3 regions of the Streptomyces sp. NPDC020780 genome follow, and region 1 is predicted to be linked to each of the others. Evidence: riboswitches for the same ligand, from Rfam matches in the RefSeq annotation. Region 1 holds a riboswitch; each other region holds the start of a gene.
What was found. A riboswitch is a leader RNA that binds a small molecule or an ion and turns the genes downstream of it on or off. The one in region 1 is predicted to bind thiamine pyrophosphate.

Region 1 (3,268 bases):
TAGGGCACGGGGTCGTACGTCCGGGGGCGGCCGTCCGTGATGGCGGCGGCGACCGTCCGGGGCCCCTGGAGGGCGTTGTCCCAGTGGTGGACGAGCAGCCGTTCGCCGTAGCGGGCCGAGGGGAAGGAGGCGCAGTCGCCCACCGCGTAAACGTCGGGGAGCGAGGTGTGCAGCGAGCGGTCGGCGAGGACCGAGCCGTCCGGGCCGAGGGCGATGCCGGAGCCGGCGAGCCAGCCGGTGGCGGGCCGCGCGCCGATACCGACGATCACCGCTCCGGCCGGGACGGCCCGGCCGTCCGTCAGGTGGACGGCGCCCGGTTCGACGCGGTCGACGCGGGCGCCGGTGAGGAGCTCGGCCCCGCTCTCGGCGTACCAGGCGGCCATCGGCGCGGCGACCTCGGCGGGCAGGGTGCCCGCGAGGGGGCGGTCGGCGGCTTCGACGACGGTGACGGCGCATCCCGCGGCGCGGGCGGCGGTGGTGAACTCGGCACCGATCCAGCCGGCGCCCACGACGACGACGTCGTGCTGCCGCTCCAGGACGGGCCGCAGCCGCGCGGCGTCGTCGAGGGTGCGCAGCAGATGGACGCCGGGCACCCCGTCGGAGCCCGGCAGTCCGACGGGTTCGGCGCCGGTGGCCAGGACCAGGACGTCGTACGGCACGGGTCCGTACGGAGTGTCCAGTTCGTGTGCCCCCGCGCGCAGGCCGGTCACGTCGACCCCGAGGCGCAGGGTGATGTCCAGCGCCTCGAAGTCGACGTCGAAGGCGGAGTCCTCGGCCTTGCCGAGCAGGACCGCCTTGGACAACGGGGGGCGGTCGTAGGGCTGGTGCGGTTCGGCGCCGATGAGGGTGACGGGGCCGGAGAACCCCTGCTCACGCAGGGCCACGGCCGTCTGCACGCCCGCCATTCCCGCGCCCACCACCACGACGCCGCGGGGCGGCCGTTCCGCTGCCGGTTCCGGTGTCTGCTCGCTCACCCGTCCACCCTAATCATCTGACGATCGCTCAGGGAACGAGCTGCTCCACGACGCTCGTACCGCTGCCGGCCTGGGACTCCCATTCCCACCGCTCGTCCAGCCGCACCCGGCCGTCGGGCAGCTCCGTGACGGCCGAGACGCAGTGGCCGCCGGACGTCGTCCCGTCCTGCTTCAGCTGGACGTACCTGAAGTCGAGGGTGTCCGCCTCCCGGGTGCCGACGAGGTGGCCCCGGACGACGTCACCGCCCGCGTACTCGGCCCAGATCCGGCCGTCCCGTTCGTGGTACGTGAACCGGGTCCGGGTGCCGACCTGGCCGGGCGCCTGGTCGGCGACGGGTGAGAGGACGAGTCCGTCGAGTGAACGGGCCACGGTGGCTGCTCCCTTACTGGCCGTGGGCGGCGGGGTCTAGGCTGGCCACCGTAGAACACTCGCGGGAGCCCGGACGCACCGGGCTGAGAGGGAGGCTGACCGGCCTCCGACCGTACGAACCTGATCCGGGTCATGCCGGCGAAGGGAGGGGCTGGACGCCCATGCGCATCTCCGGGAACCACTGCGACGTCCTGGTCGTCGGGGGCGGCATCATCGGTCTGGTGACCGCCTGGCGGGCGGCCCAGCGCGGTCTGCGCACGGCGCTGGCCGACCCCGATCCCGGCGGAGGGGCCGCCCAGGTCGCCGCGGGCATGCTCGCCGCTGTCACCGAACTCCACTACGGCGAGCAGACGCTGCTCGGCCTCAACCTGGCCTCGGCGGCCCGCTATCCGGCGTTCGTCGCCGAGCTGGAGGAGGCGAGCGGGCAGGCCACCGGCTTCCGCGCCTGCGGCACCCTGTCCGTCGCGCTGGACGCGGACGACCGGGCCCATCTGCGGGAACTGCACGCCCTGCAGCAGCGGTCGGGCCTGGAGTCCGAGTGGCTCAGCGGCCGTGAGTGCCGCCGCCTGGAGCCGATGCTCGCCCCCGGCGTCCGGGGCGGGCTCCGGGCCGACGGCGACCACCAGGTGGACCCGCGGCGGCTGGCCTCGGCGCTGGTCACCGCGTGCGAGCGGGCCGGGGTGGTGTTCCACCGGGCCTGGGTCGGGCGGCTGTCCGTCACGGGCGGCCGCGCGAGCGGCGGGGTGCTCGCCGACGGTACGGAGCTGGGGGCCGGCCAGGTCGTCCTCGCGGGCGGGAGCCTCAGCGGGCGGCTCGAAGGGGTGCCCGAGGCGGTGCTGCCGCCGGTCCGCCCGGTCAAGGGGCAGGTACTGCGGTTGACCGTGCCACCGGCGTACGCCCCCTTCCTCAGCCGGACCGTACGGGCCGTCGTACGCGGCAGCCACGTGTACCTCGTGCCGCGCGCCGACGGCGAGCTGGTCGTCGGCGCCACCAGCGAGGAGCTGGGCTGGGACACCACGGTCACCGCGGGCGGGGTCTACGAACTGCTGCGCGACGCCCACGAACTGGTGCCCGGGATCACCGAACTCCCGCTGACGGAGACCCGCGCCGGGCTGCGCCCCGCCTCCCCCGACAACGCCCCGCTGCTGGGCCCGACGGCACTGCCCGGCCTGCACCTCGCGACCGGCCACCACCGCAACGGGGTGCTGCTGACGCCCGTCACGGGTGACGTGATGGCCCAGGTGCTGGTCACCGGGGAGCTGCCGGAGGTGGCGCGCCCCTTCGCTCCGCACCGCTTCCACCGCTCCCCCGCGGCCCCTTCCCGCGACGACGTCCGAGTCTCCGTCCCCGCCTCCCAGGAGCAGCCCGCATGACCGAGCCCGCCCCCGCGTCCGTACCGGCGTCCGTCCCCGCGCCCTCCGCGCCCGCGTCCCCGTCCGCCGCTTCCGTGCCCGTGCCCGTGCCCGTGTCCGTGGCCGTGCCCGTGTCCGTCAACGGGCAGGCACGCGGTGTCCCGGCCGGTACCACCCTGGACTCCTTGGTCGCGGGCCTGACCCGGGCACCCTCCGGGGTCGCCGCCGCGGTCAACGAGAGCGTCGTCCCGCGCGGCGAGTGGTCCGCCACCGTGCTCCGCGACGGTGACCGGGTCGAGGTCCTCACCGCCGTCCAGGGAGGCTGACGATGCCCGACGATCCGTTCACCCTCGGTTCCGCCGCGTTCTCGTCCCGGCTGATCATGGGAACGGGCGGTGCCCCCAGTCTGGAGGTGCTGGAACGCTCCCTGCTCGCGTCGGGCACCGAGCTGACCACCGTCGCGATGCGCCGGCTCGACCCGACGGTCCAGGGCTCCGTGCTCTCCGTCCTGGAGCGGCTCTCCATCAGGGTCCTGCCGAACACCGCCGGCTGTTTCACCGCGGGCGAGGCGG
Region 2 (3,268 bases), on a different contig from region 1:
GGAGCTGCCCGAGGCCGATGACGGCCCCGGGCAGCTCCGCCGGAGACGAACACGCCCGCCGGTCGAACACCGGCCGACGTCCCCCCCAGTTCGATCCGCGCCCGCTCCGGTCCGTGCCCGGTTCAGTCAGCGATCGGGAGGTAGACCCTGTTCCCCGCTGCCGCGAACTCCCTGGACTTCTCGGCCATGCCCGCCTCGATCTCGTCCTGAGCGGTGCCGTGTGCACGGCGGATGTCGTGCGAGATCTTCATCGAGCAGAACTTCGGGCCGCACATCGAGCAGAAGTGGGCCGTCTTGGCCGGCTCGGCGGGCAGCGTCTCGTCGTGGAACTCCCTTGCCGTGTCCGGATCGAGCGCCAGGTTGAACTGGTCCTCCCACCGGAACTCGAAACGGGCGTCCGACAGCGCGTCGTCCCACTCCTGAGCCCCCGGATGCCCCTTGGCCAGATCGGCCGCGTGCGCGGCGATCTTGTACGTGATGACGCCGGTCTTCACGTCATCCCGGTTCGGCAGCCCCAGGTGCTCCTTGGGGGTGACGTAACAGAGCATCGCCGTCCCCCACCAGGCGATCATCGCCGCTCCGATGCCCGACGTGATGTGGTCGTACGCGGGTGCCACGTCGGTGGTCAGCGGACCCAGCGTGTAGAACGGCGCCTCCTCGCAGATCTCCTGCTGGAGGTCGATGTTCTCCTTGATCTTGTGCATCGGGACGTGGCCCGGGCCTTCGATCATCGTCTGGACACCGAAGCGCTTGGCCACGGAGTTGAGTTCACCGAGGGTGCGGAGTTCGGCGAACTGCGCCTCGTCGTTGGCATCGGCGATGGAGCCCGGCCGGAGCCCGTCCCCCAGCGAGTACGTGACGTCAAAGGCCGCGAGAATCTCGCAGAGCTCCTCGAAGTGCTCGTAGAGGAACGACTCCTTGTGGTGTGCGAGACACCACGCCGCCATGATGGAGCCCCCGCGGGAGACGATGCCGGTCTTGCGGCGGGCCGTCAGCGGGACGTACGGCAGCCGGACTCCGGCGTGCACCGTCATGTAGTCGACGCCCTGCTCGGCCTGCTCGATGACGGTGTCCTTGTAGATCTCCCACGTCAGCTCCTCGGCCCTGCCGTCCACCTTCTCCAGGGCCTGGTACAGGGGCACGGTCCCGATCGGCACGGGGGAGTTGCGCAGGACCCATTCGCGGGTGGTGTGGATGTTGCGGCCGGTGGAGAGGTCCATGACGGTGTCCGCGCCCCACTTGGTGGCCCAGGTCATCTTGTCCACCTCCTCCTCGATGGAGGAGGTGACGGCGGAGTTGCCGATGTTGGCGTTGACCTTCACCAGGAACCGCTTGCCGATGATCATCGGCTCGATCTCGGGGTGGTTGACGTTGGCCGGCAGAACGGCCCGGCCCGCCGCGATCTCCTCGCGCACCACCTCGGGGGCGACGTTCTCCCGGATCGCGACGTACTCCATCTCCGGGGTGATGTCGCCCCGGCGGGCGTACGCGAGCTGGGTGACCGGCCGGCCGTCCCGGCCGCGTCGCGGCCGGCGGGAGCGGCCGGGGAAGACCGCGTCGAGGTTGCGCAGTCCGCCCCGGGGCGAGGTGTGCCTGACCCCGTCGTCCTCGGGACGCGTGGGGCGGCCCGCGTACTCCTCGGTGTCCCCGCGGGCCGCGATCCAGTTCTCCCGCAGGGGCGCGAGCCCCCGTCGGACATCGGTTTCGGTGGTGGGGTCCGTGTACGGCCCCGACGTGTCGTACAGCGTCACGTCCTTGCCGTTGGTGAGGTGCACCTGACGGACAGGCACCCGGAGGTCCGGGCGCGAGCCCTGGAGGTACCCCTTGTGCCAGCCGATGGACTTCCCGGCCTCGGTGTTCTGCGCGTTCTGCGCGTTCTGCGCCGAGGCAGGCGTGCGTGCGTCCGCTGTGGTCATGAGACCTACTCCCTACGCCGGCATTACCCGGTAACAGGTTCGTCGGTCGGCGCAGCGTGTCCCGTAAGGAAATACGGAGGTCAGCGCCCTCTCAGCCCGGTGCTCCGAGCTCCCGCGTGTGCAAAGGTGGCTCCACGCTAGCCCTCCTCCTGGCGTGCTGGCCAGAGGGCCTCCCCGGTTCTTGGGATGATCGCCGGGTGACGTTCCCCGGAAACGCCCCCGAATCCCCTGACCACACAGCAGGCAGCAGCCAGTCCCATGCGCACGGCCACACGCACAGCCACGGGCCCGCGGCACCCGTGTCCACGCATCTGCGCAAGGTCATCGCCGCGGTTCTCATCCCCTTCGCAACGGCCGTCCTGGTCGGTCTCGTCGCGCTCTGGCCCGGCGGTGCTCCCGCGCACGAGCGCACGGGCGTCGGTTTCGACCGGCAGACCCAGGACGGCAGGGTGGTGCGGGTCGACAAGGTGGACTGCGCGGAGGTGAACGCCGCTCAGGTGCCCCCGACCGGGGACACGTCCACGCCTTCGGGACGCGAGGCGGTCGCCGAACAGTCGGGGCTGTGCAAGAAGGCCACGGTCGAAGTGACGAACGGCAAGGACAAGGGCCGCACGTTCGTCGAGGTCATCCAGCCCGACGCCCCCCGGCAACTGCGCGAAGGCCAGGGGGTGGTCGTGGCGTACGCTCCCGACGCTCCCCGCGATCTGCAGTACTCGGTGACGGACGTCGACCGTTCGTTCCCGATGGCCCTGCTGGCCGGGATCTTCGCGCTCGCGGTGGTCGTCGTGGGCAGGCTGCGCGGGCTGATGGCCCTGATCGCGCTGGCGATTTCGTTCGCCGTGCTGACGCTGTTCATCCTGCCGGCGATCCTGCAGGGCTCGAACCCGCTGGTCGTCGCCGTGATCGGGGCCAGCGCGATCATGCTGATCGCCCTCTACACCTGCCATGGACTGACGGCTCGCACCTCCGTGGCCGTCATCGGCACGCTCATCTCGCTGCTGCTGATCGGGCTGCTGGGCTCCCTCTTCATCGGCTGGGCGAGCCTGACCGGCAACACCGATGACAACACGGGGCTCATCCACGGGCTGTACCCGAAGATCGACATGAGTGGTCTGCTGCTGGCCGGTGTGATCATCGGCTCACTGGGTGTGCTCGACGACGTGACGGTCACCCAGACCTCGGCGGTCTGGGAACTGCGCCGGGCGGATCCGACCATGGGCGTGCGGCAGCTGTACCGCGCGGGCATCAGGATCGGGCGCGACCACATCGCGTCGGTGGTCAACACGCTCGTACTGGCCTACGCGGGCGCGGCGCTGCCCCTTCTCCTGCTCTTCTCCATCGCCCAGAGCAGC
Region 3 (3,268 bases), on a different contig from region 1:
AATGACCGGCACCGGCCCGCCCGGGTCGCCGCTGAGCTGGGCGACGACCCGGGGCACCTCGGCGTGTCTGCGACACTGGATGAACCATGCCAAAGCCCGGAGAACTCACTTTCGTCGCGCCCCGCGGAGCCAAGAGGCCGCCGCGGCACCTCGCCGACCTCACGCCCGACGAGCGCAAGGAAGCAGTCGCCGCGATCGGCGAGAAGCCCTTCCGCGCCAAGCAGCTGTCGCAGCACTACTTCGCGCGGTACGCGCACGACCCGGCGGAGTGGACCGACATCCCGGCCGGATCGCGGGACAAGCTCGCCGAGGCGATGTTCCCCGACCTGATGTCCGTGGTGCGCCACATCAGCTGTGACGACGACACCACCCGCAAGACGCTCTGGAAGCTGCACGACGGGACGCTCGTCGAGTCCGTCCTCATGCGGTATCCGGACCGGGTGACCATGTGCATCTCGTCCCAGGCGGGGTGCGGGATGAACTGCCCGTTCTGCGCGACCGGGCAGGCGGGCCTCGACCGTAATCTGTCGACCGCGGAGATCGTCCACCAGATCGTCGACGGGATGCGGGCCCTGCGCGACGGAGAGGTTCCGGGCGGACCTGCACGGCTGTCCAACATCGTCTTCATGGGCATGGGCGAGCCCCTGGCGAACTACAAGCGGGTGGTCGGGGCGATCCGCCGGCTGACCGACCCGGAGCCGGACGGGCTCGGACTCTCCCAGCGGGGGATCACCGTCTCCACGGTGGGCCTGGTGCCTGCCATGCTGCGCTTCGCCGACGAGGGCTTCAAGTGCCGCCTCGCCGTCTCCCTGCACGCCCCCGACGACGAGCTGCGCGACACGCTCGTCCCCGTGAACACGCGGTGGAAGGTCCGGGAGGTCCTGGACGCGGCCTGGGAGTACGCGGAGAAGTCAGGCCGCCGTATCTCCATCGAGTACGCGCTGATCCGCGACATCAACGACCAGGCCTGGCGGGGCGACCGGCTCGGCCGGCTGCTCAAGGGCAAGCGGGTGCACGTCAACCTGATCCCGCTGAACCCGACGCCCGGCTCGAAGTGGACCGCCTCGCGGCCCGAGGACGAAAAGGCGTTCGTCGAGGCCATCGCGGCCCATGGCGTACCGGTCACGGTCCGTGACACACGGGGCCAGGAGATCGACGGGGCCTGCGGACAGCTGGCGGCCGCCGAGCGCTGAGACGCGGAGCGGAGCAGCCCGCCCGGAGCAGCCGCGGGCGTGTACCGGCGGGCCGGGTGGGGTGACGGGCCGGCGGGCCGATGGGCGCGCGACCGATCCGGCCGGGCGGGCGTGCGGGCTCCGCAGGGCGGGGCGCGCCGGACCCGGGCGGCCGGCAGGCCGTGATCCGGTCGGCAGGGTGTCATCCGGCCGGGGGAGCGTGATCCGGCCGGTGTAGCCTGTTCCGGACATCAACTTCATATTCCGACAGGGGAGCGCCACAGCGCTGAGAGTGCGGCACCGAGGACAGGTCGGCCGCAGACCCTCTGAACCTCGCCCGGGTCATTCCGGGTAGGAAGTTCGGACTTTACTCAAGCTGTTGCGCCCTGCCCGCTCACGGAGCGGGCAGGGCCGCGTCTCTTCCTGGTCATCTCCAGGAGGAATCATATGAACACCACCACGCGGTACGCGGCGACGGCGCTCGCCGCAGCTCTCGGGGTCACCGTGCTCGCGGGCTGCGGGGACGCCGACGATAAGGCTTCCGGTGACCCGGGGGCCGGTTCGAAGACCGTCACCCTGGTCAGCCATGACTCGTTCAACGCCTCGGACGCCGTCCTGAAGGCGTTCACCGAGGAGACCGGCTACAAGGTAAAGGTGCTGAAGAGCGGCGACGCCGGAGCCGCGCTCAACCAGGAGATCCTGACCAAGGGTTCCCCCCGCGGCGACGTGTTCTTCGGCGTCGACAACACACTGCTCTCCCGCGCCCTGGACAACGGCCTGTTCACCCCGTACGAGGCCAAGGGCCTCGACCGTGTCGCCGCCGCCACCCGGCTCGACCGGGACAAGCACCGGGTCACGCCCGTCGACACCGGGGACGTCTGCGTGAACTACGACAAGAAGTACTTCGCCGACAAGAAGCTCGACCCGCCGAAGACCTTCGACGACCTGCTGAAGCCCGCGTACAAGAACCTCCTCGTCACGGAGAACGCCGCGACCTCCTCGCCCGGCCTCGGCTTCCTCCTGGGTACCGTCGCCGCCCACGGCGAGACCGGCTACCAGGACTACTGGAAGAAGCTGAAGAACAACGGCGTCAAGGTCGTCGACGGCTGGGAGCAGGCCTACAACGAGGAGTTCTCCGGCTCCGCGGGCGGCAGGAAGGCCAAGGCGGACCGGCCGCTCGTCGTCTCCTACGCCTCCAGCCCGCCCGTCGAGGTGCTGTACGCCGAACCGCGGCCCACCGAGGCCCCGACCGGTGTCGCCACCGGCACCTGTTTCCGCCAGATCGAGTTCGCCGGGCTGCTGGACGGCGCGAAGAACGAGGCGGGCGGCAAGGCGCTGCTGGACTTCCTGATCAGCAAGCGGTTCCAGGAGGACATGCCGCTCACCATGTTCGTCAACCCGGTCGCCGCGGACGCGAAACTGCCGGAACTCTTCACGAGGTTCGGCGCGCAGGTCGGCAAGCCGGCGACGGTCTCCCCGGAGAAGATCGCCAAGAACCGTGAGCAGTGGGTCCGGTCGTGGTCCTCGCTCGTCGTGAAGTAACCGCGCGTCCCTCGTGGAGGGGAAACGCGGTGCGGCTCGGCCTCATGACCCTGCCCGCCGCGTTCTTCGCGCTGTTCTTCGCCTACCCGGTCGTCGCGATCGTCGGCCGGGGGCTGAAGGCGGACGGCGTCTGGCAGTTCGGCCGGGTCGGTGAGGTACTGAACCGGCCGGACATCCTCGACGTCCTCCGGTTCACCACCTGGCAGGCCCTCGCCTCGACGGCGCTTACCCTCCTGCTCGCGCTGCCCGGTGCCTACGTCTTCGCCCGGTTCGACTTCCCCGGCAAACAACTGCTGCGGGCCGTGGTGACCGTGCCCTTCGTCCTGCCGACCGTCGTCGTGGGCACGGCCTTCCTGGCGCTGCTGGGGCGCGGCGGGTTCCTCGACGAGTTGTGGGGCATCCGGCTCGACACCACCGTCTGGGCGATTCTGCTCGCACACGTGTTCTTCAACTACGCGGTCGTCGTACGGACCGTGGGCGGCCTGTGGTCCCAGCTCGACCCCCGCCAGGAGGAGGCCGCACGGGTGCTCGGCGCCGGACGCCTGGCCGCCTGG

Region 2: linked by a shared signal. The riboswitch ahead of thiC (phosphomethylpyrimidine synthase ThiC) and the one ahead of thiO (glycine oxidase ThiO) in region 1 are both predicted to bind thiamine pyrophosphate.
Region 3: linked by a shared signal. The riboswitch ahead of ACH4VO_RS28805 (thiamine ABC transporter substrate-binding protein) and the one ahead of thiO (glycine oxidase ThiO) in region 1 are both predicted to bind thiamine pyrophosphate.

What each region holds. Positions count from the first base shown of each region.
Region 1 is NZ_JBIRTB010000009.1:244,381-247,648, reverse strand. Features, by position in the region: gene ACH4VO_RS19645 (FAD-dependent oxidoreductase) at 1-974, opposite strand, end outside; gene ACH4VO_RS19640 (hypothetical protein) at 1,003-1,344, opposite strand; TPP riboswitch at 1,396-1,508, shown strand; gene thiO (glycine oxidase ThiO) at 1,506-2,717, shown strand; gene thiS (sulfur carrier protein ThiS) at 2,792-3,022, shown strand; gene ACH4VO_RS19625 (thiazole synthase) at 3,025-3,268, shown strand, end outside.
Region 2 is NZ_JBIRTB010000006.1:99,179-102,446, forward strand. Features, by position in the region: gene thiC (phosphomethylpyrimidine synthase ThiC) at 123-1,916, opposite strand; TPP riboswitch at 1,909-2,042, opposite strand; gene ACH4VO_RS13265 (YibE/F family protein) at 2,114-3,268, shown strand, end outside.
Region 3 is NZ_JBIRTB010000019.1:95,438-98,705, reverse strand. Features, by position in the region: gene rlmN (23S rRNA (adenine(2503)-C(2))-methyltransferase RlmN) at 87-1,193, shown strand; TPP riboswitch at 1,432-1,548, shown strand; gene ACH4VO_RS28805 (thiamine ABC transporter substrate-binding protein) at 1,620-2,714, shown strand; gene ACH4VO_RS28800 (iron ABC transporter permease) at 2,759-3,268, shown strand, end outside.